3 regions of the Paraburkholderia sp. EG287B genome follow, and region 3 is predicted to be linked to each of the others. Evidence: predicted binding sites of a transcription regulator. Region 3 holds the regulator's gene; each other region holds the start of a gene.
What was found. Region 3 encodes LexA, which represses DNA repair genes until DNA is damaged. Its sites were predicted from a motif close to ACTGTATNNNNATACAGT; they were not measured.

Region 1: a site for LexA is predicted at 4,291-4,308, ahead of imuA (translesion DNA synthesis-associated protein ImuA). Genes of this name have one in related genera too.
Region 2: a site for LexA is predicted at 7,612-7,629, ahead of AB4Y40_RS02220 (VRR-NUC domain-containing protein). Genes of this name have one in related genera too.

What each region holds. Positions count from the first base shown of each region.
Region 1 covers NZ_JBFRCG010000002.1:349,321-359,700, forward strand. The annotation lists gene AB4Y40_RS04310 (error-prone DNA polymerase) at 1-1,801, opposite strand, end outside; gene AB4Y40_RS04315 (DNA polymerase Y family protein) at 1,836-3,440, opposite strand; gene imuA (translesion DNA synthesis-associated protein ImuA) at 3,349-4,206, opposite strand; gene AB4Y40_RS04325 (NAD(P)/FAD-dependent oxidoreductase) at 4,503-6,119, opposite strand; tRNA gene AB4Y40_RS04330 (tRNA-Pro) at 6,292-6,368, opposite strand; gene sixA (phosphohistidine phosphatase SixA) at 6,532-6,996, shown strand; gene AB4Y40_RS04340 (GNAT family N-acyltransferase) at 7,227-8,045, shown strand; gene ppx (exopolyphosphatase) at 8,181-9,803, opposite strand; gene ppk1 (polyphosphate kinase 1) at 9,997-10,380, shown strand, end outside.
Region 2 covers NZ_JBFRCG010000001.1:490,325-500,704, forward strand. The annotation lists gene thiC (phosphomethylpyrimidine synthase ThiC) at 1-345, shown strand, start outside; gene AB4Y40_RS02185 (glycine zipper 2TM domain-containing protein) at 558-779, shown strand; gene AB4Y40_RS02190 (hypothetical protein) at 1,123-1,488, shown strand; gene AB4Y40_RS02195 (L-lactate permease) at 1,718-3,316, shown strand; gene bamC (outer membrane protein assembly factor BamC) at 3,417-4,655, opposite strand; gene AB4Y40_RS02205 (DUF2844 domain-containing protein) at 5,044-5,520, shown strand; gene AB4Y40_RS02210 (DUF3443 domain-containing protein) at 5,517-6,806, shown strand; gene AB4Y40_RS02215 (hypothetical protein) at 6,938-7,516, opposite strand; gene AB4Y40_RS02220 (VRR-NUC domain-containing protein) at 7,637-9,379, shown strand; gene AB4Y40_RS02225 (ATP-dependent DNA helicase) at 9,376-10,380, shown strand, end outside.
Region 3 covers NZ_JBFRCG010000002.1:59,855-70,234, reverse strand. The annotation lists gene nodI (nodulation factor ABC transporter ATP-binding protein NodI) at 1-208, opposite strand, end outside; gene AB4Y40_RS03025 (universal stress protein) at 529-999, shown strand; gene AB4Y40_RS03020 (DUF2939 domain-containing protein) at 1,061-1,744, opposite strand; gene AB4Y40_RS03015 (hypothetical protein) at 1,841-2,218, opposite strand; gene lexA (transcriptional repressor LexA) at 2,299-2,949, opposite strand; gene AB4Y40_RS03005 (sulfate ABC transporter substrate-binding protein) at 3,242-4,300, shown strand; gene cysT (sulfate ABC transporter permease subunit CysT) at 4,427-5,326, shown strand; gene cysW (sulfate ABC transporter permease subunit CysW) at 5,323-6,291, shown strand; gene AB4Y40_RS02990 (sulfate/molybdate ABC transporter ATP-binding protein) at 6,294-7,352, shown strand; gene AB4Y40_RS02985 (CysB family HTH-type transcriptional regulator) at 7,414-8,340, shown strand; gene AB4Y40_RS02980 (asparaginase) at 8,391-9,419, shown strand; gene lysM (peptidoglycan-binding protein LysM) at 9,507-10,016, opposite strand.

The DNA.
Region 1 (10,380 bases), 290 kb from region 3:
TCGCCGAGAGCATGCCGAGCGCGAGCACGTCCACTTTCAACAGCCGCAGCGCGTCGATATCGTCCTTGTCCCACTCGATCACGTAGCGGTCCTTCATCGCCGCGTTTTCGATCGGCACGAGGCGCGAAAGCTTGTCGCGCGCGATCACGAAACCGCCCACGTGCTGCGAGAGATGGCGCGGAAAACCGCGCAGCTCGCGCGTGAGGCGGATGAGCTGTTGCGTGACGTGCGAGTCGGGCGAAAAGCCCGCTTCCTCCAGATGGCGCGCGATCGAATCGGGGCCGTCCCACCACTGATGCGCGCCTGAGAGCTTTTCGACGAGCGCGCTGTCGAGGCCGAGCGCCTTGCCCACATCGCGCAACGCGCTGCGCGAACGATAGGTGATGAGCGTCGCGGCCAGCGCGGCGCGGCGCGTGCCGTACTTGCGGTAGATGTACTGAATGACCTCTTCGCGACGCTGATGCTCGAAGTCGACGTCGATGTCGGGCGGCTCGTTGCGCGCCCGCGAGAGAAAACGCGCCACGAGCATGTTCATGCGCACGGGGTCGATCTCCGTGATCTTCAGGCAGTAGCACACCACCGAGTTCGCCGCCGAGCCGCGCCCCTGGCACAGGATCTTCTGATCGCGCGCGAAGCGGACGATGTCGTGCACCGTGAGGAAGTACTTCTCGTACTTCAGCTCGTCGATGAGCCCGAGTTCCTGTTCGATCTGATCGCGGCGCTTGTCGTTCAGGCCGTCGGGCCAGCGCTCCAGTGCGCCCTTCATCACGAGCTTGCGCAGCCACGACTGCGGCGTCTCGCCGGGCGGCACCAGTTCCTCGGGATATTCGTAGGCCAGCTCGCCGAGCGAAAACGTGCAGCGGCGCGCGACGTCGAGCGTCGCGTCGAGCGCCTCGCGCGGATAAATCGCGCCAAGCCGCACGCGCGAGCGCAGATGCCGCTCCGCATTCGCCTCCAGCGCGCGCCCGCACGACGCGAGCGGCTTGCCGATCCGGATCGCGCTCAGCGTATCCTGCAACGGCTTGCGCGAACGGGCGTGCATCAGCACGCCGCCCGCCGCGACGAGCGGCAGGCCGCTCTCCTGCGAGACGTGGCGCAGCACTTCGATCTGCGTGTCGTCGCCGCCGGTTTGCCAGAGTTCGAGCGCGAGCCAGGCGCGCTCGGCCGCGAAGCCCGCGAGCCAGTGCGCGGCGCGCAGCGTTTGCGCGAGCGTGGCCGCGCGCTGCGGCACGAGCAGCAACACGCACTCGCGCAAGTGCTTCAGATGCTCGAAGCCCGGCTCGGGCTCGGTGAAATCGGCGGGATGCACGCGATAGCTGCCCTTTGCCGCCCGCGAGCGCGCCAGCGTGATCAGCTCGCAGAGATTGCCGTAGCCTTCGCGGGTCGTTGCGAGCGCAACGATCGTGCAGAACGGCGCGCCATGTTCGTCGACGAGATTCAGCTCGCTGCCGATCAGCAGGTGCAGCGACGGCTCGAACGGGCCCAGGGCCGCGGCGGCGGCATGGCCGCCGCATTCGCGGGCCTCGCGCACGGCTTCGTCATACGCCTTCTTGCGCGCCTCGTCGTATTCGTTGAGCGCGCTCCAGGCGCGCACGACGCCCGCGAACGAGCATTCGTCGGTGATCGCGAGCGCGCGGTAGCCGTGGCGGATCGCCTGCTCGACCATCTCGCCCGGGCGCGACGCGCCGTGCAGGAAGGTGAAATTGGTCAGGCAGTGCAGCTCGGCGTAGTCAGGCAGCTGCGCGGCCCACTGCGCCGGCAGTTGTGGAGGCGACGACGCGCCCGTCCCGCTGATCGACATGATTCCTGAAACCCGAAAGAACGACGAATAAACGCTAGCCGAACAGCCCTTGCAGATACCACTGGCCGCCAATGCGCTCGCGATACAGCCAGAACATGCGGCCCTGGTCGTCGGCGGCGACGTAATAGTCGCGCCCGACGCCCTCGCCGTCCCACCAGCCGGACTCGATGCGCTCGGTACGCGTGAGCGTCTTCAGCGGCCGTCGATAAACGGGCCGGTCGCCGCGTGTCGCGAGCTTGAGCGGCTTTTCGAGCAGCCACGCCGGACGCGGCTGGGTCGGCAGCGGCACCTCGGGCAGATCGAAGGCGCTTTGCACGGGCGCGCTCGCGCCGGCCTCCTGCTGCGGCTTGCCTGCCTTGCGCGGCTTGCGCGTACGCTTCGCGCCGCTCTCGCGGTAAGGCCGCGCCGACATCGCCAGTTCGGGCCGGTGATCGTCCTCGACGAAAAGCTGCAGCACGTTCTGCTCACCGAGCCGCGCGCCGATGCGCTCGAAGAGCTGCCCGAGCGACGCCTCGGCGGCCTCGGCCATCGGAAAGAGCGTGTCGGTGGGCGCCGCGTATGCGCTCACCTGCGAGGCGACGAGCGCAAGGCCGATCACGGGCGCGGCAAGCTCGGTCTGATTCAGGCGCTCGCGAAGCAGCCACAGCAGATGCTCGGCGTCGCGCGAAGGCGACGCCCAGGCGATCGTGAGCGTCGAGGTGCGCGGCGCGTGACGCGAAGCCAGCTCGTGCTCCAGACGCAGCTCGAAGCCGCTCAACGCCGCGTGCTGCGCAGCCAGCCAGCCGGCCAGCTGCATCACGAGCCGGCGCGCGGCAAAGAGCAGCGCCTCGGCGCTCTCCACGCGCGCCTGCAATTCGAGCGACGCGTGAAACGACGGCGGCGCGGCAAACCAGACGCGCGGATCGGGCGCCTCGCCGCGCGCCCGCGCGAGCCAGCCGAGCACGCCGTCGCCGAAACGCCGCACGATGCCGTCGCGCGGCAGCCGCCGCAAGTCGCCGAGCGTCGCGCAGCCGATCTGCGTGAGCGCGTGGTCGTGCTGCGCGGCGAACGGCGCAAGCGTGACCGGCAGCGAATCGAGCACGCGCGCGAGCGTCGTTTCCTTGAGCACATGCCAGCGGCGCGACGAACGCGTGACGTGCGCCTGCGCGAGCGTCCACGCCCCCCACGCCGTGGGCGCGCACGCCATGCGCGCGGTGTGCCCGCAGCCGGCCACCGTCGCCGCAACCCTCCCGAGCAGCGCACGCACGCCGCCGAACAGACGCAAGCCCGAACCGACTTCGAGCAACAGCGTGTGCGACTGCGCGAACGACACCTTGGGCGTATAGGCGAGCAACGCGAGCGCGAGCGCCTCGAACGCGCGGGTCTCGCGCGCCGGATCGGCTTCGAGCAGCACGAGCCCCGGCGCGAGCGCGAGCGCATGCGAGCGCGTGTTGCCGGGCTCGACGCCGGCGCGCAGCGCGTCGAGATCGGCGCTCAGGATGCGCGTGTGGTCGGCGAGCGCGTAGCAGCGCGGCGCGCTGGCGACATCGGCATCGGCATCGACGCTTTCAGGCGGAAGCGGCGTTGACGGCGCCGGCGGCATCAGAGGTCTGACGGCCTCCAGCGGCAACAACGGCAAGGTGACGGCGATCCACAGCATGATTGACCCCGGGCCACGGCATGACGACGGAAGCTGCGTCCGGCTGGGGCAGCACCGCGTCCTGCAGCGGCAATGTAATGACGAGTGGCTGGGCGGGCGGCGGCCCGCGGCGCTTGAAAATATCGACGGAGAGCGCGGCGAGCTGCATCCATTGCCGGCGGTTCAGGTTCGCGTCGTCGGGCGGCGGCACCGGCGAGCAGGTCATGCGCAGCGGCGCCGGCGACGACTGGTTGCGCGCGGCGAGCGGCCGCACGAGAAACGCGAGCGCCTGCGAATCCTGGGCGGCGACCTGCAGACGGCGCACGGCGTCGGCGCGCGCCTTCGTCTGCCAGAGCAGCACGGCGCCCATGCCTTCCTGCTTGAGCGCCTGCTCGGCCACCCACGCGGCCTCGTCTTCGGCCGCGCGCACCCAGATCACGCGCTCGAGCGCGAGCCCCCATGCCTTGAGCGCGCAGGCGTAGGGGCGCCACGGCGGCGCGACGAGCAGCACGTGCCGGCCCGCCTGCGCGGTGAGCGCGCGCAACGCCGGCGCGACGAGCCGCATCTCGCCCACGCCGCCCTGCTCGACGAGCAGCTCGGTCAGGCTGCCCGAGGGCCAGCCGGCGCCGGGGAGCTGGGCGTCGAGCGTCGCGTGGCCGCTCGGCACCGTGCGCTCGCTGGCGCGCGCGAGCTGATCGCCTTGCCACACGCGGCTTTGCAGCCGGGGGGGCAAGTGCGCGGCGAGTTGCGCTGTAGTCTGCGCAGTGATCTGGGCTGCTGCTGCCATGGTTCGTGGCCTGATTGATGGGAACGCTCCGCCCTGCCCGGCAAGAAATGGGGCATCGGCAGGAAGGAGGTCGACTCGCCTCCACCTGTATATTTATACAGTATTTTGAGAGATTGGAGGAGGCGGAAATTGGGGGAGGGTCATTTTGCGATCCATTGCAAAATGCTGATCCAGGCGCTTGCGCGATGGATCGGCCGCCGGACGTCGCGCTGACGTCCGGGGCAAACGCCGCTTCTTAGTATTCGCCGCCAGCCCGATGCGGGCGACTGCGATAAACGGCGCGGAGCTTGTTGCTATCAGGACGCCGACGTCAGATCGAGCGCCACGGCTTGCGCAACCTCGATGCCGTCGATGGCCGCCGAGTAGATGCCACCGGCATACCCGGCGCCTTCGCCGGCCGGATACAGACCTACGACGTTCATGCTCTGGTAATTGTCCTTGCGACGAATGCGCAGCGGCGACGACGTGCGCGTCTCCACGCCGGTGAGCACGGCGTCGTGCATCGCGAAGCCTGCGATCTTCCTGTCGATCTGAGGCAGGGCTTCGCGGATGGCTTCGATCACGTAGTCGGGCAGCGCGGTGCTGAGATCGGTCGGGTGCACACCCGGCTTGTAAGACGGCACCACGGAGCCGAGCGACGTCGACGGCCGGCCGGCGATAAAGTCGCCGACCAGCTGGCCCGGCGCCTGGTAATTGCCGCCGCCGAGTTCGAACGCCCGCTCTTCCCACTTGCGCTGGAAGGCGATGCCCGCGAGCGGACCGCCCGGATAGTCCTCCGGCGTGATGCCGACGACGATGCCCGCGTTCGCGTTGCGCTCGGCCCGCGAATACTGGCTCATGCCGTTGGTGACCACGCGGCCGGGTTCGGAGGTCGCCGCGACCACCGTGCCGCCGGGGCACATGCAGAAGCTATAGACCGCCCGTCCATTGTTGGCGTGATGCACCACCTTGTAGTCGGCCGCGCCGAGTTGCTTGTGGCCCGCAAACTTGCCGAAACGGCTGCGATCGATCAGCCCCTGCGGATGCTCGATCCGAAAGCCCAGCGAAAACGGCTTGGCTTCCATGAACACACCGCGATCGTGCAGCATCTGGAAGGTGTCGCGGGCGCTGTGGCCCACGGCCAGCACGACGTGGTCGCACGGCAGCGTCTCGCCGTTCGAAAGCTTGAGCGCGCGCACCTTGCCCTGCTCGATTTCGATGTCTTCGACGCGGGTTTCGAAGCGCACTTCACCGCCCAGTTCGTGGATGGTGGCGCGCATTTTCTCCACCATGCTCACGAGACGGAACGTGCCGATGTGCGGCCGGCTCAGATACAGGATGTCTTCCGGCGCGCCGGCCTTGACGAATTCCTCGAGCACCTTGCGGCCGTAGTGGTGCGGATCCTTGATCTGGCTGTACAGCTTGCCGTCGGAAAACGTCCCGGCCCCGCCTTCGCCGAACTGCACGTTGGATTCGGGGTTGAGCACGGACTTGCGCCACAGCCCGAAGGTGTCCTTGGTGCGCTCGCGCACGGCCTTGCCGCGTTCGAGGATGATGGGACGAAAACCCATCTGCGCGAGGATCAGTCCCGCGAACAGGCCGCACGGCCCCATGCCGATCACCACCGGACGCGCACGCGTCGAGTGCTCGGGCGCCCTGGCGACAAAGCGGTAGGTCATGTCCGGCGTCACCCCGCAATGCGGCTTGCCGGCGATCCGCTTGAGCGCGGCCGCTTCGTCCTTGACTTCGACGTCGACGATATAGGTCAGCTTGATATCCGAGCGCTTGCGTGCGTCGTGCGCACGGCGGAACACGGTGTAACGCACGAGCGCATCCGCCCCTACGCCGAGTTCCGCGAGGCGGCCCCGAATCGCGGCGTCAAGTTCGCTTTCGGCGTGGTCGAGGGGGAGTTTGACTTCGGATAAACGTAACATGGCTGCCAGGGTGCGATCGCCACGGGAGTTGTGGCCGATCCGTATTTTATAAGCTCGGCGGCTTTTCAAAGGGAACGCAAGCCGTACGACGAGACGCGAGCGCGTTTGACCCAACATGGGACAAAAAGAAAAAGGGGCTACAGGCCAATGGCGTGTAACCCCTCGGTATTGCTGGTCGGAGCGATAGGATTCGAACCTACGACCCTCTGATCCCAAATCAGATGCGCTACCAGGCTGCGCTACGCTCCGACGAATCAGCGATTGTATCGGCACTGATGCCACGCCGTCAAATCTTCGGGATCCATAGCGACGAAAAGCGATCCACATCACGCGCTTGCCGCACACCGGCCTGGCGTGCACCATGACAGGACACGCCGTACGTGCACCCCATACCGCCAAAAAAGGAGACGCCATGCACCTCATCCTCTGGCGCCACGCCGAAGCCGAAGACATCGCCGCCAGCGACCTCTCCCGCCAGCTCACCACGCGCGGGCGCAAGCAGGCGCAGAACGTCGCGCGCTGGCTGCGCGCACGCCTGCCCGACGACGCCGTGATCCTCGCCAGCCCCGCCGCACGCACCATCCAGACTGCCGAGGCGCTCACCGATCAATATCGCGTCGTGCGCGAACTCGCACCCGATGCGAGCGTCGAGCAGGTCCTCACCGCCGTCGGCTGGCCCGAGGGCCTCGCATCCACGGTCGTCGTGGTCGGCCATCAGCCCACGCTCGGCGAGGTCGCGGCGCGGCTGCTCTCGGGCGGCGCCGATTCGCGCAGCTGGGCCGTGAAGAAGGCCGGCGTGCTCTGGCTTGCGAGCCGCGAGCGCAGCGGCGGCGACCAGGCCGTCCTGCACGCGGCCATCACGCCCGATCTCGTCTAGCCATCCAACCCGCCTGCGCCTGCCCACCGGGCCGCCTGTACGCGGCCCCTACAACGATTCAAGCGCGCTTCAACCGCACTTCAAACGCGCCCCGCCGCCCCCGGCCTTTCGGCCGCTGTGTCCGTCTGTCTTACGCCACGTCATCGAATCGTCATTGCGTTTTCATGGAAACGTAACCGCGTATTACTACATTGCCGGAAAAGTTCTCTTACTTCCGACCAGGACGCCCCATGCGAGATCTGCCGACGCCCACCCTGCCGTTCGCCTCGACGCTGTTCGAGTCGAACCGACGCTTGCCGCGTGCCGAAGAAACGGTCACCGCGCAGCATCGGCTGCAGGTGGCCTGGGCGCGCACCGACGAGGAGCTGCGCGAAGCCCAGCGCCTGCGCTACCGCGTTTTCGCCGAAGAGATGGGCGCACGCCTGACCGGCCCCGCCGGCCTCGACGTCGACGCCTTCGACGCCTACTGCGACCACCTGCTCGTGCGCGACCTCGACACGCTCAAGGTCGTCGGCACCTACCGCGTGCTGCCGCCGCACCAGGCGGCGCGCATCGGCCGCCTCTATGCCGAAAGCGAATTCGACGTCTCGCGCCTCGCGCATCTGCGCCCGAAAATGGTCGAGGTGGGCCGCTCGTGCGTGCATCCCGACTACCGCAGCGGCTCGGTCATCATGTCGCTGTGGGGCGGTCTGGGCGGCTACATGCAGCACAACGGCTACGAGACGATGCTCGGCTGCGCGAGCGTGGCCATGGCCGACGGCGGCCACTACGCGGCGAACCTGTACTGCGCGCTCGGCGCCGACGCGCTGACCGCGCCCGAATACCGCGCGTTCCCGCACACGCCGCTGCCCGTCGAGGAACTGCGCACCGGCACGCCCGCCGTGCCGCCGCCGCTCATCAAGGGCTATCTGCGCCTTGGCGCGAAGATCTGCGGTGCGCCCGCCTGGGACCCCGACTTCAACACCGCGGACTTCCTCACGCTCTTCCGCCTCTCGGAGATCAACGAACGTTACGCACGCCACTTCCTCGGCGAAGCCGTGACGCGTTAAGGCCTCATCGGCCCTTCACCGGGCAAAATCAGTAGGCAAACTCCGCGGGCAAAACCAGCGGACAAAAAAAGCCCGGCTCACCAACGAGCCGGGCTTTTTTATCGGCACAGTAAGACGAGGCGCAGCGCGCTACGCTCACTCCTCCGTATAGACCACGCGATACGGAATGCCGATCTTGCCCCATTCCGCCGCTTCCTGAACGAGGTTGTAATCGGTGAGCGGATTGTTCTGGACCCAGGCATTGGGCAGCAGCACTTCGTAGCCGTTGCCCTCCTCCTCCACCTTGATGTGCGGCAGGCCGACATCGGCGCGGCGCCGCGTCAGCAGCGCGGCGAGGCGCAGACAGAACAGCAGCGTCCATTCCACATCGCGCGTTTGCGAGAGCTTGCCGAGCTTGCCCACGTGGCCGAGCACGAGCGCGGCGAGGCGCGCCTGGTCGGTGCGCGAGAAGCCGGGCATGTCGGCGTTGCTGGCGATGTAGGCCGAATGCTTGTGGTACGCGCTGTGCGAGATGGAAAGCCCGATTTCGTGCAGCGACGCCGCCCACGTGAGAAACATGCGGTTCTCTTCGCGGCGCTCCTCGTCGGGCTCCTCGAACTGGTCGTAGAACTTCACGGCCAGTTCGCCAATGCGCCCCGCCTGCGCGCGATCGACGCCGTAGCGGCGCATGAAGCCCTCCACCGTGACCGTACGCATGTCCTCGTGCTGCGAGCGGCCCAGCAGGTCGTAGAGCACGCCCAGGCGCAGCGCGCCATCCGTGGTATCGACATAGTCGATGCCGAGTTCCTCGAACACCGCGATCATGATCGAGAGACCACCCGCCAGCACCGGGATGCGGTCGGGCTTGAGCGCGACGAGCTTGAGCCGGTTGACGTTCTCGGCCTTGATGAGCGCGCGCTTCAGGCGCTCGAGGCCGCCGCGCGAAATGCCATGCGTGATGCCGGGATCGTTGAAGCCGTTCGCCTCGACGAGTTCCGCGAGCGCGCGCGCCGTGCCCGACGAGCCGATCGCCTGGTCCCAGCCGGTCTTGCGGTAGTCGCCGGAAATGATCTGGATTTCGCGCGTGGCCGCGAGTTCGGCCTGGCGCATGGTGTACTCGTCGACGTTGCCCGAGGGGAAGAACTGGCGGCTATGGCTCACGCAGCCGATATAGAGGCTTTCCATGCGGATCGGCGTGTAGTGCGCGCCGATGATGAACTCGGTCGAGCCGCCGCCGATGTCCACCACGAAGCGCTTGCCCGCGCTCGCCGGCACCGAGTGCGCAGCGCCCGCATAGATGAGACGCGCTTCTTCGCGCCCCGCGATCACCTCGATCGGGAAGCCGAGCGCCGCTTCCGCCTCGGTGAGGAACTCGCGCGCGTTCTTGGCGACACGCAGCGTATTGGTCGCCACCGCGCGCACCTGGTCGGGATGGAAGTCGCGCAGGCGCTCGCCGAAGCGCTTGAGCGCGTCCCAGCCGCGCACCTGCGAGGCGCGGTCTAGCAGTTTGTCCCTCGAGAGGCCGGCCGCGAGGCGCACCGGTTCGCGCAGCGCGTCCACCGGGTAGATCTGGCTGCCGGCATCGGTTTCCTCGACGCGGCCTACGATCAGACGAAAGCTGTTCGAACCGAGATCGACGGCGGCAAGCAGTTGGGGATTGGTGACCATCGAAGGGGCAGGCTCCATGCGTGCATACAGAGACGAACGCGCAGCCATGCGGGCTTGTTGCGCCGCCGCCGCGCTGTCCAAATGCGTCATTTTAAGCGTAGCCGACTTCACCATGTCGCTCCTCGCATTGGTCATGACCATGGGTACTTTTACCCAGCGTGCATGTTCGCAACGCGACTTGTCGATTTCGTGAAAATGCGGCGTAAAATTTATGACACTACGAATGTCACAATAAAGTCATATTACTGTGAGAATTTCCGAGCGTCCGTTCGAATCCATTCCTGACATTCCGTTTTCATTGCCGATGTCCATCCGCTATCCCCTACTCAATCGCGAACTGGGCATTCTGGGATTCAATGAGCGCGTGCTCGCACAGGCGTCCGATCCCGCTGTTCCTTTGCTGGAGCGCTTGCGCTTCATCTGTATCACCAGCAGCAACCTCGACGAATTCTTCGAAGTCCGTATGGCCGGGCTTCAGGAGCAGATGCGCGACAACCCGGGCGCGCTCTCGCCCGACGGCATGTCGCTGCAGCACGTGTACGACCTCGTGGTCGAGCGCGCGCAGCGTCTCGTGCATCGCCAGTACCGCATGCTGCACGACACCGTGCTGCCCGCGCTCGAACAGGAAGGCATCTACTTCCACGGCACCGACGCGTGGAACGAAGCGCAAACCGCATGGGCGCGCAAA
Region 2 (10,380 bases), on a different contig from region 3:
GCGCATGCGGCCGATCTCGCGAAGGGTCATCCGGGCGCCCAGGTGCGCGACAACGCTTTGTCGAAGGCGCGCTTCGAGTTCCGCTGGGAAGACCAGTTCAACCTCGGCCTCGACCCGGACAAGGCGCGCGAGTTCCACGACGAAACGCTGCCGAAGGACTCGGCCAAGGTCGCGCACTTCTGCTCGATGTGCGGCCCGCACTTCTGCTCGATGAAGATCACCCAGGACGTGCGCGACTTCGCGGCCAAGCAAGGCGTGAGCGACGACGAGGCCCTCAAGAAGGGTATGGAAGTGAAGGCGGTCGAGTTCATCAAGCAAGGCGCCGAAATCTATCAGCGCCAGTAAGCGCTGACTTCGGGCCGACTCAGGGCTCACTACGCCCCGGCGGGCGCTCGCCGTCCGCCGAAACATTTTCTAACGACTCCCACAACTCTCTGACAAGCGCACACACCCGGATACGGGTCGCGTGGCTAGGATGGGGATATCGAAGGTGTGGCGTGCGCGCCAGCGCACGTCGGACCGCCCACTCGAACGCATCATGCGTGGGGAGTCGAACAATGAATACGCTCAAACGTGCACGCACGCTACTCACGGTGACGACACTCGTCGCCGTGCTGGGCAGTCTTGGCGCTTGCGACAACATGTCGAGACGCGACCGCGATACGGTGATTGGCGCGGGCGTGGGCGGCGTGGCCGGCGCGGCGATCGGCGGCAATGCGCTCTCCACCGTGGGCGGCGCAGCGGTGGGTGGCGTGATCGGCAATCAGGTTGGCAAGTAAGTGGCAAACAGGCATTAGCGCCAGTACGAAGCGACGATGCGGCTGCACGACTGGCCGCACGATCGAAGCGACGGCACGCAACAGAAACGACACGGCAGGCAACACGCCATCCCAGGCGTGCATCAGGGAAGGATGCGCGGCGCAGACCCTCACGGGCTGCGCCGCGTTTGCTTGGGTCGATGCCATCGCAGCCACCGTGCTACGCGAAATATTCGGTTAACGATGCACAACACAAAGCGCGTTCGTACGGCGTAAGCTCAAGCGATCAGACGGCTCGGGCCTGATGGCGATCATCCTGCGCGGCCGTTCGCCACTCGCGGAGCCCGCCATGTAACGTCCGTCTGTGTTTGTGATCGCCGCCGCGAGCGCGCTCCCCGCGCTTTCCGGCTGCTACTACTACGCCCCCTACGGCTACCCGCCCTACTACTACGGCACCGTGCCCGTCGCGGCCACCCAGCAGGAAACCGTAGTCGCGCAAACGGCGCCGAACCCGGCTCCGGCCGCCATGCCCGACTCACAGTATCCGGGGCCGCTCTATCCTTCGCCGCCCGTGGCGATCGCCGTGCCCGCGTGGCCGGCCTATCCCGCTTATCCCGCCGCGTATCCCGCGTACTACCCTTACCCCGCGTACGGCTGGGGCTGGGGCGCGCCCGCCGTCTCGTTCGGCTTCGGCTACTGGGGCGGCGGCGGTGGGCACTGGCATCACTGACGCTCACGCTGCGCGCCACGCCGGCAAATGCGCCGCAAAACAGTGCCGGACCGTACTTTCCCTCCTTGACGCTCCCGTGTCGTTATCTATCCTCCAAGTGGGCTAGCGGGGATTGAAGCACCGCCTTAACTCGGCCACCTGGCCGCGCACTGAACTCCACAGCCGACGACGCGCCCCGGCGCACGCTGTCACTGCTGCGCCGATAACGAACCAGCATAAAGGAGACGTGATGTTCCACCAGCTGTTGACCCCCATCGGCAATTCGCTGCTGTTTTCGTTTCTGATCGCCGTGCTGCCGATTCTCACCGTGCTCGCCCTGCTCGGCTGGGCGCGGCGGCCCGCATGGCAAGCCTCGCTAGCGGGGCTCGTAGTCGGTCTGATCGTCGCGATCGGCGGCTGGCAGTTTCCGGTCAATCTCGCGATCAGCTCGGTGCTCGCGGGCGTGGTGTTCGCGCTCTGGCCGGTGATGTGGATCGTCGTCACCGCGATCCTGCTCTACAACATCGCGCTGCGCTCAGGCCGCTTCGCGGCCTTTCGCATGTGGCTGCTCGACAATCTGCCCAACGACCGGCGCATCGTGCTCGTCGTGGTCGGCTTCTCGTTCGGCGCCCTGTTCGAAGGGATTTCCGGCTTCGGCACGCCGATCGCTATCACAAGTTCGCTGCTCATCATGCTCGGCTTTCCGACGCTCGAGGCGCTGACCTTCACGCTGATCTTCAACACGGCGCCGGTAGCGTTCGGCGCGCTCGGCGTGCCGATCACCGTGCTCGGCGCAGTCACGCACCTGCCCTCCGATCTGCTCGGCCAGATGGTCGGCCGCCAGTTGCCGTTCTTCGCGTTGCTGCTGCCGTTCTATGTCATCGCGATCTACGCGGGCATGGGCGGCATGCTGCGCATCTGGCCGGTGCTGCTCGTCTCGGGCGGCAGCTTCGCCCTCACGCAGTTCGTCACCGCCAACTTCATCAACTACAGCCTCACCGACGTGCTCTCGTCGCTCGTCTCGCTGATCCTCACCATCCTGTTCCTGCGCGTGTGGAAGCCCGCGTCCGATCCGCGCTTCGCCATCAAGGTCGATCGCGCGAAGGAAGCGCGCGGCGCCGTGCCGGGCGCTCAGGGCTGGTATCCGTGGATCATCGTCGCGGCCGTCGTGATCATCTGGACCGTCGCGAAGGTCTTCACGATCGGCGAGGTGAAAGTGCCGTGGCCGGGCCTCGACAAGGCCGTCTACATCACGCTCTACAACACGCCCTATGGCGCGATCTGGGACTTCCAGCCGCTCGCCACCGGCACGGCGATTCTCGTCGCGGCGATCATCACCGCATTCGTCGTGCGCCTGAAGCCCGCCGATTTCGGCGTCGCGATCGTCGATACCTGGGTGCAGACGCGCATCGCCATCCTCACGGTCGCGACGATCGTCGGGCTCGCGTTCCTGATGAACTACTCGGGGCTCACGTATACGCTGGGTCTCGCGGTGTCGTCGGTCGGCGCGTTCTTCCCGCTCGTTTCGGCCTTCCTCGGCTGGGTCGCGGTGTTCCTCTCAGGCAGCGACACCTCGGGCAATGCGCTGTTCGGCAACCTGCAGGTGGTGGCCGCGAAACAGCTCAACCTCAACCCGATCCTGATGGCGGCGACCAACTCGTCGGGCGGCGTCATGGGCAAGATGATCTCGCCGCAGAACATCGCGACGGGCGTCGCCACTACGGACCTCAAGGGGCAGGAAGGCATTGTGTTCGCGAAGACCTTCAAGCACTCGATCCTGTTGACGGTGCTGCTCGGCATTCTCGTGTGGCTGCAGCAGAACGTGCTCACCTGGATGATTCCGCACTGAGTACGGCGCGCGGGCATGAAAAACCCGCCTGCGCGGGCAAGCGCAGGCGGGTTTTTCTTTTGCAGTCTTGAGCCAGACTACGCTGGCTCAGGCGCAATGCTTAGTGCAGTTCGTCGACCACGAGGCTCATGATCTCCTGCGCCGGGCGCGACGAGTCGATCTGGCCGCTGTCGTCCACGATCGCGACGCGCGTCTGGTTGTCGGTCACGGCGCGCACGTTGAGCTTGTACTGCTTCGCGGTCTTTTCCTTGCGGCCGTGGAAGATCTGGTTCCAGAACCCCTGCTCGTCCGAGCTGTGGTCCTTCGGATCGACGTAGCGCACGTAGTAGATGCCCTTCGTGCGGTCGCGATCGTCCACCGTGAAGTTGGCGCGATCGAGCGCGATGCCCACGCGCACCCACGCGCGGTCGTACGGCTCGCCGAGCGTGAGCTCCGACGAGGCGTACTGGCCAGACGTGCCCTGCGCGTTCGACGAGCCGCTGCCCGATTGCTGGCCCACGGCTGCGACGTTCTGCGCGGCCATGGCGGCCGCAGCGGCGTCCGGAGCCTTCGACTTCGCGTCGGTGCCCTTGCTGTTGGCCTTGGCGTCGGCTTCGGCCGCGACCTGCGCGTCGGGCACACCCGGCTTCGCGTTCGCGAGCGTCATCATGAGGCGCTTGAGGTATTCGGCTTCGAGCGCGGGATCGTTGGGTTTCGGCACCCACTTGCTGGTGTCGTTGTTGGTGCCCGAGAGCTGTTCGCTCAGACCCTTCTGGCTGATGAACACATAGGTGCCGCCAGTGGGCGACGTTTCGAGGCGCGTGCGGTACTTGTTACGCTCGGCGGTCACGTACGAGTTGCCCGTGGCCCACGAGAGCGTGTTGCGGATGAGGCCGTCGCTGATCTTCGGATGGGTTTCGTTCCAGTCCGTTTCCATCACGCCCTTGTCGCGCTGGTCGACCACGAGCAGGAAGCCCTGTTCCTGCCAGAAGCGGCGCACTTGCGCCCAGACCTGGTCGGGCGTGCGGCTGTCGATCACGAGCCAGCTCTCCGTGCCGTCACGCTGGATATGCATGCCCGGCACCTGCGGAACCACCTGGGCTTCGTCGGACTGCGGCGCGGCGGCCTGGGTCTGCTTGAGGGAAGACAGCGAGGTTTCGCCGCCCTGCGGCGCGAGCGAGCGCTGGTCGGACGCTTCGTCGAGCATGTTCGGCGGCACAGCGAGCGAGGACTGCTTCGCCTTGGCGTCACTACGGTAATCGATCTTGCCCGGCGTCGGCGAGCTGCAGCCGGCGACCAGCCCGCCCGCCATCAGAAGCGCGAGTGCGCGTGCGGCAAGACGTTGATGAAAATCACTCATGTTCGGGTAATCCCTTCGGCTACGCCACGGCCAGTTTCCGTGGATCAACCAAACATTTTACCGGTCCGGCGGCCCGCTGTGCAAAAACCACGGGGTGGCACGCGATCCAGGCCCGGTATCCGCCGCGGCGACGCGCGCCGAAACGCGAGCTCGGCTCCCCAAACCGCCCGCGCCGTAACATTCATCGACATTCGATCCGGCGCAGCCAGCCTGCTGAAAAGCCGCCAATTTCCTTTTGGATCAATGCATTAACTCCGCTCCACGCCAAAACGTTGCTTTGCGCTATGCCGCCCTTCCACTCCGGGACGCTCGCAAGAACGACCCTGGTGCTAATTTCATTTCGAAATCTCAAAAAAGAGATTCATAAAAAGCAGGACCGGAGAGCGTCATGAAAACCTGTAATCTCACCCAGGCGGGCCGCGCCGCAGCCTTCGCCTGCGCGCTCAGTTGCCTCGGCTTCACCGCCGTGCCGGCCCGCGCCGCGCTCGGCGACACCGCAGCCGTGCCAGCCGGCGCCGCCCTGCGCAGCGTCGGTGGCGGCGCCGGCCGCGTCGTCAGTTACGTCGACGACAACGGCACGACCATCAACGCCTATGTGGGCAGCGCGACCGGGACGGTCTTCGCGTACACGTGGCAGGGGCCGGCTCAGCCCAACGTGGAGGCGCTGCTGGGCCGTTACGCAGCCGACTGGCGCAGCGCCGCCGCGGCGCTTCACGCCACAGGCCGCAACGGCCTGCATGCCGCGCGCGTGGACGGCGCGCAGGTCGTGGTCGAGACGGCCGGCGGCCATATGCGCGCCTACGCGGGACGGGCATGGCTGCCCGCCGCGCTGCCCGCGGGCGTGAGCGCCGGGGATCTCCAATGAAAGCCCGCCCTCGGCGCCTCGCCCCCCACGCCCCCCACGCCCTCCTCGCGCTCCTCCCGCTTTGCGCCGCGCTCACGGCTTGCGGTGGCGGCGATGCCGGAACAGCGTCCGCGACCACAGGCGCCACGGCGCCCGCCAGCGTCCCGGGTGTCGCAAGCGCGCCGCCGACCACCGGCACGAGCGGCACCGTGCCGCAATCGACCACGCCCAATGTCGTGGCCGTCACGGTCGGCCCGACGCCCACCTCGACGCGCAACATGCTGATGACGAGCGTCACGGTCTGCGTGCCGGGCACCGCGGACTGCGCGAGCGTCGACCACGTCCAGGTCGATACCGGCTCGCAGGGCCTGCGCCTGCTCGGTTCGGCGCTGCCGGCGGGCCTCGCGCTGCCCGCCGTGCCAGCCGGCGCGGGGGCCGACATCGCCGGCGAATGCGCCGTGTTCGGCACGGGCTACACGTGGGGCGCGGTGCGCAGCGCCGACGTGAAGCTCGCGGGCGAAATCGCCGCCGCGCTGCCGATCCAGGTGATCGCCGACCCGGCCGTGCCCGCCACGGCGCCGGCCGGCTGCGCCGGCAGCGGCCTCGCGATGAACAGCGCCGCCACGCTGCGCTCGAACGGCATCCTCGGCGTAGGGCCGTTCAGCGCCGATTGCGGCGTGTCCTGCGTCAGGGCGGCAGTCACGCCGTGGTACTACGCGTGCCCCGCGAGCGGCTGCACGGCGAGCACGCAACCGCTTGCGCAACAGGTCAGCAACCCGGTGGCGGGCTTCGCCACCGACAACAACGGCGTGATCATCGACTTGCCGGCGCTGGCCGACAGCGGCGCGTCCGGGCTGCGCGGGTCGATGATCTTCGGCATCGGCACGCAGGCGAACAACGCGCTCGGCAGTGCAACCGTGCTGCGCGCGAACTCGGGCACGGGCTATGTGAAGACGACGACATCGGACGGCACCGTCTACTCGCTGAGCTATCTCGACACGGGCTCGAACGCGCTGTACTTCAACAGCCCGACGATGACGCGCTGCGGCTTCTGGTATTGCCCGAGTTCGCCTGTCAGCCTCAGCGCGACGATAGCCGGCATCGACGGCGTGGGCGCTCCCGTGACCTTCGCGGTCGCGAGCTCGACGACGCTGCTCGCCACCGGCAACTGGGCCTTCAGCAATCTCGCGGGCTACAACGGTCGCGCGTTCGGCTGGGGACTGCCGTTCTTCTTCGGGAGGCGCGTGTTCACGGCGATCGCCTCGCAGGCCACGCCAGCCGGCAGCGGACCTTTCTTCGCGTTCTGAGCGCGCCGGCGGCCGCCTACGTCTCATCAGTCACAAACGACGAAGGCCTCCTGGGAGGCCTTCATGAGCGCAGATTGCGCCAGCGACGGGTGCCGCCGCAGCCGCGCCACGGCGAGCCGCGTGCGTTCGATTTAGTCGTTCGCGGCGTTCGGGTCGGGCGTGGTCTTCGCGAGCTTCGGCGGCGCGAGCCAGCGGAACGTCGCGAGGCCCGATTCGTTGAAGGTGCACTCCGCAGCCGCCGGCGTGACCGCGGCCTTCTTGATGCCGAGCTTTGCGGCCAGCAGCGCGACCGGCGTAGTCGGCTTGCCCTCCGCCGCGCCGCCCTGGGCGACCGGAGCGGTGGGAACCGAAATCGTGCCGGGCAGCGCTGCCGCCTGCACCGTCGGCGCCGTAACCGTGGTCGCCTCGTTGGCGCCCTGCGCCGCGGTGGACGACGCTGCCGATGCGGCCGAAGCCGCCGAGGCAGACGGCGCCGATGCTGCCACGACGGCCGACGCCGCGCCGTTCTCGAGGCGCCCTTCGACCACCACGCGCGCGCCGCGATACGTCGTCGCGCTATGCGTGACTTTGAGGTCGCCGAGCGTCGTCTCGGCAAGGCGGCTACGCATCGCCTCTTCGCAAGCGCTGGTGTTGCGGTACTGCGCCGCGCATCCCGCGAGCAGGGTGACGGCGGCCGCGAGGCCGGCTAAGCATGCGTTACGTGTGTTCATCGCTCATCCGATTTTCAGGCTGCGGCAATTGTAGCGTACGGGGCGGGGAATCCCTGACGGCGCTCGCGCTCACGCGCGACCCTGCTATCATCGCCGCTGTATATCCATACAGTGCCGCGCGTGCTTCCCGACTCTCCCGATCCGTTCTACTACCTCGCCAACTTCGAGCGTGCGCTAGCGTGGCTCGACACGCGCTGCGCCGACCTGTTCGACGACGCCGAGCGCCGCTTCGCCGACGATTTCGCCCAGATGCCGCAGGCGTCGCGCGCGCTCTTCGTGCGCATGCTGATGCGCAAGGGACCCCATTTCCGCGCGAGCCGTCTCGCGTACGACGAGATCGGCTGCCCCCGCGCGGCGGCGGCACCGCTCGTCGCGGCGGGCTGGCTCGACGACGCACCCGCGCTCGATCTCGACGCGCTCGCCGCGCTGGTCACGAAAGCCGAACTGCAGACGCTCGCCCCGCGCCTCGGCATCGCGCTCGAAGCGCGCGCCACACGCTCGGCGACGCTCGAGGCGCTCGATGCACACTATGCCGCCGCACCCGAGCCGCGCGACTGGCATGCTTGGTTCCCGGCCTCGCCCGACACCGTGCTGCGGTTCGCGAGCGCCCCGCTCTGCGAGCGCCTGCGCCTGATGTTCTTCGGCAACCTGCATCAGGACTGGTCGGAGTTCGTGCTCGCCGACCTCGGCGTCTTTCGCTACGAAAGCGTGCCCTTCGATCGCGCCTCGCGCGCGTTCCAGCGCCGCGAGGACATCGACGCGTATCTGGCGCTGCGCGATTGCCGCGACGGACTCGAGAGCGGCGCGGGGACCCAGGACTTCGACGCTGCCGCTGCCATCGGCGCAACCCTCGAAGCGCTCGACACGCTGGCGCCGCGCACGCAAGCCAACGCGTGGCTGCGCGCTCGCCACGACAAGCTGCGTCACGCCGCGGGGCTCGCAGCCGAGCGCGCGGGCGAAGCCGAACTCGCGTGGCGCGCTTATCTCGACTGCGGTCATCCTGAATCGCGCTATCGCCGCGTGCGCGTGCTCGAACAGCTGAACCGCCGCGAGGAAGCGCTGGCGCTCGCGCAGACCCTTGCCGATGCGCCCGCGAACGAAGAAGAAGCGCAGCGCGCGGCACGCACACTCGGGCGTCTCGCGCGCACGCGGGCAAAGTCGAAGACGAGCGCGGAGCCGGGGTTCGCGCAGCTCGAACTCACGCTGCCCGCGGCGCCCGGCGCGCTGCGCGTCGAGGAAGCCGCCCGCATCGCGCTCGCCACGCCGCAAGCGCCCGTGTTCTATGTCGAGAACACGCTGATCAACGCGCTCTTCGGCCTGCTCTGCTGGCCCGCGCTGTTCGCGCCGCTGCCGGGCGCGTTCTTCCACCAGTTCCAGCGCGGCCCCGCCGACCTGCACGCCGCCGACTTCGTCGCACGCCGTGCCTCGCAGTTCGCAGCCTGTCTCGCCGAACTCGAAACGCATGCCTACCGCGACTCGATTCTGCGGCGCTACGCGGAAAAATCCGGCACCCAGTCACCGTTCGTCGCGTGGCCCGCGTTGAGCGACGAACTGCTCACGCTCGCCCTCGACTGCTTCCCCGCCGCCCATCTGCGCCTGTGGTTCGAGCGGCTGCTGCGCGAACCCGTTGCCAACCGTTCGGGGCTGCCCGATCTCGTGCGCTTCTGGCCGCACGAGCGGCGCTACGAACTGATCGAGGTGAAAGGCCCCGGCGACCGTTTGCAGGACAACCAGCGCCGTTGGCTTGCCTATTGCGTGCAGCACGGCATGCCGGTTTCCGTGTTACAGGTGCGCTGGCCCAACCTGCCCGACGCAGCCGACGAAACCGGCGACGGCGTCGCCCAGGCGCCGCGCGCGCCATGAGCTACACCGTCGCCGTCCGCACGCTGTGCGAGTTCACCGCGAAGCGCGGCGACCTCGACTTGCGCTTCACGCCCTCGCCCGACGCAAGCGATGGCCGCGCCGGCCACACGGCCATCGCCGCGCGACGCCCGCCCGGCTACGAGACCGAGATCGCGCTTTCCGGCACGTTCGAGTCGCTCACCGTGCGCGGCCGCGCCGACGGCTACGATCCGGCACGCCGCAGGCTCGAAGAATTCAAGACCTATCGCGGCGACCTCGATGCGATGCGCGAGAATCAGCGCGCGCTGCACTGGGCGCAGTTGCGCGTCTACGGCGCCCTCCTGTGCGACAAACTCGGTCTCGACGCGCTCGAACTCGCTTTGGTGTACTACGACATCGGTTCGGGCCGCGAGACGGCGCTCGTCGAGCAGGCGAGCGCCTCGGAATTGCGCGCCGCGTTCGAAACGCAATGCCGTCGCTTCGTTGCATGGGCCGAGCAGGAAAGCGCACACCGCGCCGCGCGCGACGCCGCGCTTGCCACACTGCGCCTGCCGCATCCGCAGTTTCGGCACGGCCAGCGCGATCTTGCCGAAGCCGTCTGGCGCGCGGCGACACAGGGGCGCTGTCTGCTCGCGCAGGCCCCCACCGGTATCGGCAAGACCATCGGCACGCTCTTTCCGCAGTTGAAGGCTTGCCCGCGCGCGGCGATCGACAAGGTCGTGTTTCTGAGCGCGAAAAGCTCAGGGCGTCAGTTGGCGCTCGATGCGCTAGCTAAGCTGACAAGCACACAAGACGAAGCAAGCGCCGATGCGCAACGAACGCACGTGCCCGTGCGCGTGCTCGAACTCGTTGCGCGCGAGAAGTCTTGCGAGCATCCCGAAGCGGCATGTCATGGCGAATCGTGCCCGCTCGCGCGCGGCTTCTACGACCGTCTGCCGGCCGCGCGTGCCGCGGCGCTCGAACGCGTGCGGCTCGATCGCGCGGCACTGCGCGAGGTGGCGAGCGAGCATGCCGTGTGCCCC
Region 3 (10,380 bases):
GCACCGGCTCGCCGCACAGGCTGATGCGACCCGCATCGGGCGAAACGATGCCGAGCAGCATGCGCAGCGTCGTGGTTTTCCCCGCGCCGTTCGGGCCGAGCAGTCCGAAGCACTCGCCGGGAACGACGTCGAACGACAGGCCGTTGACGACCGCCCTGTCTCCGTAATGTTTGATGACCTGCTCGAATTCGATGGCGGGTGCTGGCATGGACCGGTTGAACGTGAGTCGAACGGGCATCGCGCGAGTCGCTCGAAGTACCGAACGAAAAATCGCACGAAACAAGGCGGCCCATTTTAGTGCATTGCTGCGTGGCGGGTCGGGCCGCGCTTCGAAGCGGTTTGACGATACGCGGGCAAATGCATGTCACGGCAAGCATTCAGCACTGAGCAAGATGCGTGCGGCGGTCGCGACACATCTGGCGTTTTTCGATGCACACCTGGCGTTTTCCAGCCCTTGCATGTGGAATTGCGGCGCACCATCATGAGAATCGCACAGCCTGCAAATCACGCGGGCGGGGAGAAGCGATCATGGCGAGCTATAAAAAAATTCTGCTCTGTTACGACGGCTCGCGCGAAGGCCGCAAGGCACTGCGTTGCGGCGCCGATCTTGCACTCGATCTGCAAGCCGAGACGCATTTGCTCTCGGTCGTCGACATGCGTTCGACGATTGCGCAGAGCGCCGGCCTGCTGACCGATGTGGCCTGCGGCCGCTTCGAAGAAACGGCGCGCGAGATCCTTCAGGAAGGCGTGGACTGGCTAACCGAGCGCGGCGTGCGCGCTCAGGGGCATTTCGCGTTCGGTCATCCGATCGACGAAATCGCGAATCTGGCCAACGAGCTGAATGCCGACCTCGTGGTGGTGGGCCACCGCTGCCGCACGGGGCTCTCGCGCTGGTGGATGGGCGCGGGCAACACGCCGCTGCTCGACCGCGTATCGTGCAGCATTCTGGTGGCGTGTTCGTCGGCGGCTGAGGAAAAGCAGCAGCAAGCCGCCGCATAGCGGATCAAGCGGGCCGGTTCGTAGAGAGCCGGCCTGGCTCGGCTGTCACCACCGGTCTGTCTCAGTTCGAGACGTTGCCTTCGTCGAGCTCGACGGCCGAGAGCTTCCACGAGAAGAGCCCGTGACGCTGCAGGATGGCGGCGTAGTGCTCGCCCGTACTGCCGCGGTCCCACGTGAGCGCGAACTCGTTGAGGCCGCGATAGCCGGCCGTGGTCACTGGCCGGGCCTCGGGCGCGGGATTGCCGGATGCCGCCGGGGCCGGTGGCGAGGCAGAGGCGGGTGCCGATTGCGCCGGTTCCGCCGATTGCGTGGATGGCGCGCCGGATTCCGCCGGCGGCGGCGCGTGCGGGCGGTCGCCGGGCTTGCCCGTCGGCGGCATGCCATCGAGCAGGGCGGCCACGCCTTCCGGTGTGGCGTAGGCATCGACGAGCGGACTAATCAATGCCGCGCCAATCACGGCGCCGAGGATCAGCAGCGGATTGCTGCTGTGCTGCCCCTCGACGCGCCGATGCAGCATCTCGCCCACCTGCTGTTTCAGGCTCAGGCGCAGCGCAGGGTAATCGACGTACTCGTTGAGCGCGACGGCGTCACGCGCATCGGCGGCGGCTTTCATGTGCTTCACCGCGATATAGGGCGACGCATAGGCGTAGCCGATCGCGGCAACCACCATTGCGACGGCAACCGTGATCGCGACGGGCTTTTTCCAGCCTTGGGTCTTACGCGGGGTAGAGAGAGATTCCGTCATCGGCATAGGGCAAATCGTTTAAACACGGTGTTGACCGCAAACCAGGCCAAACGATCCCGCCCGTAACCTCTTCTCACATTTCAGCTGCGTTCCTGCTTACTTCGCGAGCGCCGCGGGCAGGTCGCTGTGCTGTTCGGCGATGCAGCGGTCGATCGCGCGGCAAACCGCGTCGACCGTACCGACGAGGATGAGCCGCGACGGGCCCTGATAGACGCGCACGGGCGCGCGGCGCATGGGCTGTTCGGTGTTGAGCGTGCTGTTGAGCGACACGCGCGCAAACGCGGGCTGGGCCGAGGGCAGCACGGGCAGGTCGGCCGTGCTGGCCGCCACCATCTCTGGCGAGTCTTCGAAAAGCGAGCCGCTCAGCGCGGCAGCCGAACCGCGCACTTCGCGGACCGCGCACGAGGCGATTCCACGGAGATGGCGAAGACGGCCGAATTGGCGGAAGGGCAGCAGGCGGGCAAGGCGTTCCATGACTCTCTCCAGGTAGTGCGCAGACGGTGCGTGCGCAAACTCTGCGCGAACTGCGCGCAAACTACGCGCAGACGGATTGCTTAGAATTCGGTGGGGCGGATCAGGCCGACCGCAATGCCTTCGAGCGCGAATTCCGCGCTGCCGGCCTCGACAAAAATATTGTCGTAGTCGGGGTTCTCGGCGATCAGCTCGAGCCCGTTCGGACGGCGCTTCAGGCGCTTCACGGTGACGTCGTCGCCAAGGCGCGCCACGATGATCTGGCCGTCTTTCGCTTCGGCCTTCTTCTGCACGGCTAGCAGGTCGCCGTCGAGGATGCCGGCGTCGCGCATGGACAGGCCGCGCACCTTCAGGAGGTAGTCGGGGCGGCTCGAGAAGAGCGCCGGGTCGCACATGTAGTTCTGCGAGATGTGCTCCTGCGCGAGGATCGGGCTACCCGCCGCGACGCGGCCGACGAGCGGCAGCGAGAGCTGCATGATGCTCGGGTGCGGGAGCGTGAACTGGTGCGGCAGGTCGTCGGGCCCCGGCACGAGACGGATGCCGCGCGAGGCGCCCGCAGCCAGTTCGATCACGCCCTTGCGCGCCAGCGCACGCAGATGCTCCTCCGCGGAGTTGGCCGAGCTGAAGCCGAGTTCCGCCGCGATCTCGGCGCGCGTGGGCGGGAAGCCCGTGCGCTCGATGGCCCGGCGAACCAGATCGAAAACCTGCTGCTGTCGTGCGGTGAGTTTGGTCATGGCGCCACTGTATGTTTGAACAGGTAACTGTATTTTTATACAGTACTCGCCACTTTTCAAGTGTTACTTGAAGTTCATCGACTGAGCGTTGCCATCAGGCCGCTTTCCCGTGTTTGCGCGGATGAAACCGCGTTCCAGCAGCGACTTCCTCTGCCCTTACCACTTTTGCGTATTAAAAAATGAGAAAACATCATTTTTAATAATGTAAGCGGATCGCTAGACTGGCCTCCATCGTTAGCTGCAACTCACCAATGAGCGCAAACGAGCACACACGAGAACGGAGAACAGATAGATGGGCACGACACATACGGGGCGCGCGGGCTGGCTGAAAACACTGGCGGCAAAACTGGTCATCGGCGTTGCGCCGCTCGTCGGGGTCACGGCGATGGCGGCCATGGCGCCCATCGCCGCTCACGCGGATACCTCGCTGCTCAATGTCTCCTACGATCCGACGCGCGAGCTGTACCAGGACATCAACGAAGCCTTCATCAAGCAGTGGAAGGCGAAGACGGGCGAAACGCTCACCATCAAGCAGTCGCATGGCGGCTCGGGCGCACAGGCGCGCTCGGTGCTCGACGGCCTGCAGTCCGACGTCGTGACGCTCGCGCTGGCATGGGACATCGACGCGCTCGCCAACAAGGGCATCGTCGCGAAGGACTGGCAAAAGCGTCTGCCCGACAACGCCTCGCCGTACACGTCGACCATCGTGTTCCTCGTGCGCAAGGGCAACCCCAAGCACATCAAGGACTGGGACGATCTGACCAAACCGGGCGTCTCGATCGTCACGCCGAATCCGAAGACCTCGGGTGGCGCGCGCTGGAACTATCTCGCGGCGTGGGCGTATGCGCTGCACCAGCCGGGCGGCAACGAGCAGAAGGCGAAGGACTTCGTCGCGAAGCTCTACAAGAACGCGGGCGTGCTCGATTCGGGCGCGCGCGGCGCGACGACGAGCTTCGTGCAGCGCGGCATCGGCGATGTGCTGATTGCATGGGAGAACGAATCATTTCTCTCGCTCAAGGAGTTCGGCCCGGACAAGTTCGAGATCGTGGTGCCCTCCGTGAGCATTCTGGCTGAGCCGCCGGTCGCCGTGGTGGACAAGGTCGTCGACAAGAAGGGCACGCGCAAGGAGGCCGAGGCCTACCTGCAGTTCCTCTATAGCGAAGAGGGCCAGGAGATCGCCGCGAAGAACTTCTACCGTCCGCGTTCGGACAAGGTCCCGGCGGCGCTCACGGCGAAGTTTCCGAAGCTCAAGCTCTACACGGTCGACGACACCTTCGGCGGCTGGCCCAACGCGCAGAAGACGCATTTCGCAGATGGCGGCGTGTTCGATTCGATCTATCAGCCGCAGTAAAGCTGTCGGGCAGTACGCGGTCCGCATAACGACGTGACCGCATAACAACGAAGCGCGCCTACGGGCGCGCTTTTCGGCGCGAATTGGCAACGCACGAATCGCGCAACCCATGTCTGGACGATGAGCATGACAACGTTTCGATTGCGCAAGCCCAGTGCGCTGCCTGGCTTCGGCTTGACGCTCGGCATCACGGTGGCTTACCTGAGCCTCGTGGTGCTCATTCCGCTTGCCGCCACCTTTCTCAAGACGGCGACACTCGACTGGAGCCAGTTCGTGCGCGCCGTGTGGTCGCCGCGCGTGATCGCGTCGTACCGGCTCACGTTCAGCGCCGCGCTCGGCGGGGCACTGATCAATGCGGTATTCGGCTTCCTGCTCGCTTGGGTGCTCGTGCGCTATACGTTCCCGTTCAAACGGGTGATCGATGCGCTCGTCGATCTGCCGTTCGCATTGCCCACTTCCGTGGCGGGCATTTCACTCGCCGCCGTGTATGCGGGCAACGGCTGGATCGGCCAGTTTCTGCAGCCGCTCGGTCTGAAGGTCGCCTTCACGCCGCTCGGCGTGCTCGTGGCGCTGACCTTCATCGGCTTGCCGTTCGTCGTGCGCACGGTGCAGCCGGTGCTCGAGGACTTCGAGCGCGAACAGGAAGAGGCCGCCGCGTGCCTCGGCGCAACGCGCTGGCTCACGTTCCGCCGTGTCGTGCTGCCCGCGGTGCTGCCGGCGCTCCTCACCGGCTTCGCGCTCGCGTTCGCGCGTGCGCTGGGCGAGTACGGCTCGGTCATCTTCATCGCCGGCAACGTGCCGATGAAGTCGGAGATCACGTCGCTGCTCATCATCACGAAGCTCGAGCAATACGACTATGCGGGCGCGACGGCACTCGCCGTAATGATGCTCTGCGTGTCGTTCGTCATGCTGCTCCTCATCAATTCGCTGCAGTGGTATTTGCAACGCCGCACGAGCCGCGGCGTCTCGGCCGGCAGCGCGCCGAATGCCGTGGCGGGCGCAACCGTCGCGGGAGGTGCGCAATGAGCACGCTGCCGCAACAACGCAGCACGCGCCGGCCGGATCCGGTCACCGAATCAGCGTGGGTGCGCTGGCTGCTGACTGGCATCGCGCTCGCGTTTCTCGCGCTGTTTCTCGTGGTGCCTCTCGTCGCCGTGTTCTGGCAGGCGTTGTCGAAGGGCATCGGCTTCTATTTCACGTCGCTCGTCGATCCCGATGCGCTCGCCGCGATCAGGCTCACGCTCATCACCGCGGCGATCGCGGTGCCGCTGAATCTGGCCTTCGGCCTCGCGGCTTCATGGGCGATCGCGAAGTTCGAGTTTCGCGGCAAAGCGCTGCTAACCACGCTGATCGACCTGCCGTTTTCGGTTTCGCCCGTGATTTCAGGGCTCATCTACGTGCTGCTGTTCGGTGCGCAGGGCTGGCTCGGACCTTGGCTCGAAGACCACGACGTGCAGATCATCTTCGCGGTGCCGGGCATCGTGCTCGCCACGATCTTCGTGACGTTCCCGTTCGTCGCGCGCGAGCTGATTCCGCTGATGCAGGCGCAGGGCAACGACGAAGAAGAGGCCGCCCACGTGCTGGGCGCCTCGGGCTGGCAGATGTTCCGCCGCGTGACGCTGCCCAATATCCGCTGGGGTCTGCTGTACGGCGTGATTCTCTGCAATGCGCGTGCGATGGGCGAGTTCGGCGCAGTCTCCGTGGTGTCGGGTCATATTCGCGGCCAGACCGACACGATGCCGCTGCACGTCGAGATCCTTTACAACGAGTACAACTTCGCGGCGGCATTTGCCGTCGCATCGCTGCTCGCGTTGCTCGCGCTCGTCACGCTCGGCCTGAAGCTGCTCGCGGAGCGCCGCCTTTCGGCGCAACTGCGCCGCGCGGACGAGATTCCCGCTTACGCCGGCCCGCAAGCCGTGGCCGTGCAACACGTTTCACAACACGCAGCGCCTCGCGCCGTGCGCCAACCGATTCAAGCAGGGGAGCAGTAAACATGGGCATCACCGTCAGCAATCTGCACAAGCGCTTCGGCGACTTCACCGCCCTCGACAACGTCTCGCTCGACTTTCCGCCGGGCGAACTGGTTGCGCTGCTCGGACCTTCCGGTTGTGGCAAGACCACGCTGCTGCGCGTGATCGCGGGCCTCGAATACGCCGACGCGGGCCAGGTCGTGCTGCAAGGCCAGGACGTGGGCGAGGTGGGCGCGCGCGAGCGCCAGGTGGGCTTCGTGTTCCAGCATTACGCGCTGTTCCGCCACATGACGGTGTTCGAGAACGTGGCGTTCGGCCTGCGCGTGAAGCCGCGCAGCGAGCGGCCCTCGGAGGCCGTGATTCGCGCGAAGGTGCATGAATTGCTCAAGCTCGTGCAACTCGACTGGCTCGCGCAGCGCTATCCGTCCGAGCTGTCGGGCGGCCAGCGTCAGCGCATCGCGCTGGCGCGCGCGCTCGCCGTCGAGCCGAAGGTGCTGCTGCTCGACGAACCGTTCGGTGCGCTCGACGCCAAGGTGCGCAAGGAGTTGCGCTCGTGGCTGCGGCGCCTGCACGACGACCTGCACATCTCGACGATCTTCGTTACGCACGACCAGGAGGAGGCGCTCGAGGTGGCCGATCGCATCGTCGTGATGAATCATGGGCACGTGGAGCAGGTGGGCAGCCCGCAGGACGTCTATGATCATCCGCAGACGGCTTTCGTCTACGAATTCCTCGGCGCCGCGAACCGGCTGCGCGGCAGCGTCGACGCACGCGGTTTCGTCGCCGAGGGCGCCGCGCAGCCGATCTCGGTGCACGCGGGCTTCGAAGGCCCGGCGCTTGCCTACGTACGGCCGCACGACCTCGTGCTGCACCGCGAAGCGAGCGATCATCGCGACGGCATCGTCGTCGACGTGCGCCGCGTGGTGACGCTGGGCGGCTCGGTGCGCGTGGAGCTGGAAAGCCGCACGGGCGGCGCGCTCGAAGCCGAGCTCGACCGCGAGTCGTGGCGCGCGCTGGGGCTTTCGGTGGGCGAGGGCGTGACGGCGGTGCCGCGCGGGCTGCGCGTATTTCCGGCGCAATGAGCGTTACAGTGCTCACATCGACAAAAACGAATAATCGGTCAGCAGTCCTGGAGAGAAGACCATGAATTTTCAGCAGTTGCGCTTCGTGCGCGAAGCCGTGCGGCAGAACATGAACCTGACCGAAGTCGCGAACGTGCTGTATACGTCGCAATCGGGCGTCTCCAAGCAGATCAAGGATCTCGAAGACGAACTCGGCGTGGACATTTTCATTCGCCGCGGCAAGCGTCTGACCGGCCTCACGGAGCCGGGCAAGGCCGTGCATCAGCTGATCGAGCGAATGCTGCTCGACGCCGAGAACCTGCGCCGCGTCGCGCGCCAGTTCGCCGACCAGGACAGCGGCCACCTCGTGGTCGCGACGACGCACACGCAGGCGCGTTACGCGCTGCCGAAGGTCGTGCACCAGTTCCGCGAAGTGTTTCCGAAGGTCCACCTCGCGCTGCGCCAGGGCAATCCGCAGCAGATCGCGCAGATGATCATCAACGGCGAGGCCGACCTCGGCATCTCGACCGAGGCGCTCGACCGCTTCCCCGATATCGTCACGTTCCCGTGCTACTCGTGGCATCACGTGGTGGTCGTGCCGAAGACGCATCCGCTCGTGGGCCGCGAAAATCTCACGCTCGAAGACGTGGCCGAGTATCCGGTCATCACCTACGACCAGGACTTCACGGGCCGCTCGCATATCGACCAGGCGTTCGCGAAGGCGAGCGTGGTGCCCGACGTGGTGCTGACCGCCATCGACGCGGACGTGATCAAGACCTACGTCGAACTCGGCATGGGCGTGGGCATCGTCGCGGCGATGGCCTACGACCCGAAGCGCGACAGCGAACTCGTCGCGCTCGACACGGAGCATCTCTTCGACGCGAGCACGACCCGGGTGGGCCTGCGCAAGGGCGCGTTCCTGCGCCAGTACGCATACCGGCTCATCGAAATGTTCGCGCCGCAGCTGACCGAGCAGCAGATCGCGAGCCAGCTGCGCGAGGCAACCTGAAAAGCGCGCTGATTTTCTCGGCGGGCGGCGGATCGCTTAAAATCGCCGCCATGAATACTTCCACTTCCTCTTCCGCGGCGGCGCCCAGCGCGCTGCCGCGCATCGCCGTGCTCGCCACCGGCGGCACGATTGCGGGCTCCGCCGCGGACGCCGCGAACACCGCGGGCTACCAGGCCGGCGTGATCGGCGTCGCGCAACTGCTCGCAGCGGTGCCGGGCATCGACGCCATCGCGCAGATCCATGCCGAGCAGATCGCGAGCATCGACAGCAAGGACATGTCGCTTGCGCTGTGGACCACGCTCGCGCAGCGCGTGAACGAACTGCTGGCCAGCGACGAAGTCGATGGCGTGGTGATCACGCACGGCACCGATACGCTCGAAGAAACCGCGTACCTGCTGCATCTCACGGTGAAGAGCGCGAAGCCATGCATTTTGACGGCGGCCATGCGGCCCGCCACGGCGCTCTCCGCCGACGGCCCGCTCAATCTGCTCAATGCCGTCACGCTCGCGGCGAGCGAGGCGGCGGCCGGGCAGGGCGTGCTGGTGGCGTTCAATAACCGCATTCATTGCGCGCGCGACGTCGCGAAGGTCAGCACCTACGCGGTGGATGCCTTCCAGTCGCCGGAAATCGGCGCGCTGGGCTGGGTGCAGGATGGCCGCGTGGAATTCCAGCGTCGCGCGCTGCGCCCGCATACGGTCGATGCGCCGTTTGCGGCGTCGGCGCAATGGCCGCAGGTCGAGATCGTGACGAGCTACGCGGGCGTGTCGCGCGCGGCGGTCGAAGCGCTCGTTGCCGCCGGTGTGGATGGGCTCGTCGTGGCCGGTACCGGCAACGGCTCGATTCACGGCTCGTTGCAGCAGTCGCTCGCCGAGGCGGCCGCCAAGGGCGTGGCCGTCGTGCGTGCCTCGCGCGTCGGCTCGGGTCATGTGATGCACAACGGCGCGGCCAAGGACGATACGCTCGGCTTCGTCTCGTCGGGCACGCTCAGCCCGTACAAGGCGCGTGTGCTGCTGCTGCTCGCGCTGGCAGCCGGCACGACCGACAAGGCGGGACTGCAGGACGTGTTCGACACGTACTGAGGCTGGCCGCGCACAAGGAGAAACGGGCCTGGCGGATTGCTCCGCCAGGCCCGTTGCGTTTCTGGCCGTGCTTGCGTGGCGCCGCGCTTACTGCAGCGGCGGAATCACGAGCACCTGACCCGGATAGATCTTGTCCGGGCTCTTGAGCATCGGCGTGTTCGCCTCGAAGATCGCGTCGTTCTTCGCGCCGCTGCCGTAGTACTTTTCGGCGATCTTCCAGAGGTTGTCGCCGGCAACGACCGTGTGGTGCTGCGCTTCGGGCGCGGGGTTCGTGACGGTCATCTGATCGTCGACCTTGTCGACGTTCTGCACGTTGCCGGCCGCGACGAGGATCTTCTCCTTCGTCGGCTGGTCGGCGGCGTTGCCGGTGACCGTCACCGTGTGCGAGACGCCGTCGTAGGTCACGCCGAGGTTGTCGGCGTCGAGGCCCTGCGAGCGGATATAGGCCGCGATCGCGTCGCCGGCCTTCTGGTTCAGTTCGGCGAGATTCGCTGCGGGGTCTGCCGGTGCGGCGGCGGGTTCCGCGGCGGCGGCCGGCGCTGCAGCCGTGCCGAACAGTTTTTCGCCTGCTTCCTTGATGAAATTGATAATGCCCATCGATCACACTCCTCACGTTCTGGAAATGACTGGGTGGTCACGCGTCGTGTCCACCTTGACCCGTCTGCGTGACAGCCGGATGAAAGCACAATTCTAGAAACGCGGCCGCGAAGGCGTCCATCGGGGCAGCGTCAAAGAGTGTGAAATCGGGGAGAGAAAAGAGAGGGCAAAGAAAAACGGGCATCCGACACGCGGACACCCGATGACGACGTCTGACCGACCAAGGCTTCCCCGTCGTCACCGGGCGCCGCTTTCGGACCCCACTGGCCGCCCTCAGCCCAGAGCGGCACCGATTTGCTTCGCGGCGGTTGCCGCCGCCGCGAAGCGCCCCACGGGAGGCTCGTGCGCTTCAGTCGTTGCGCGC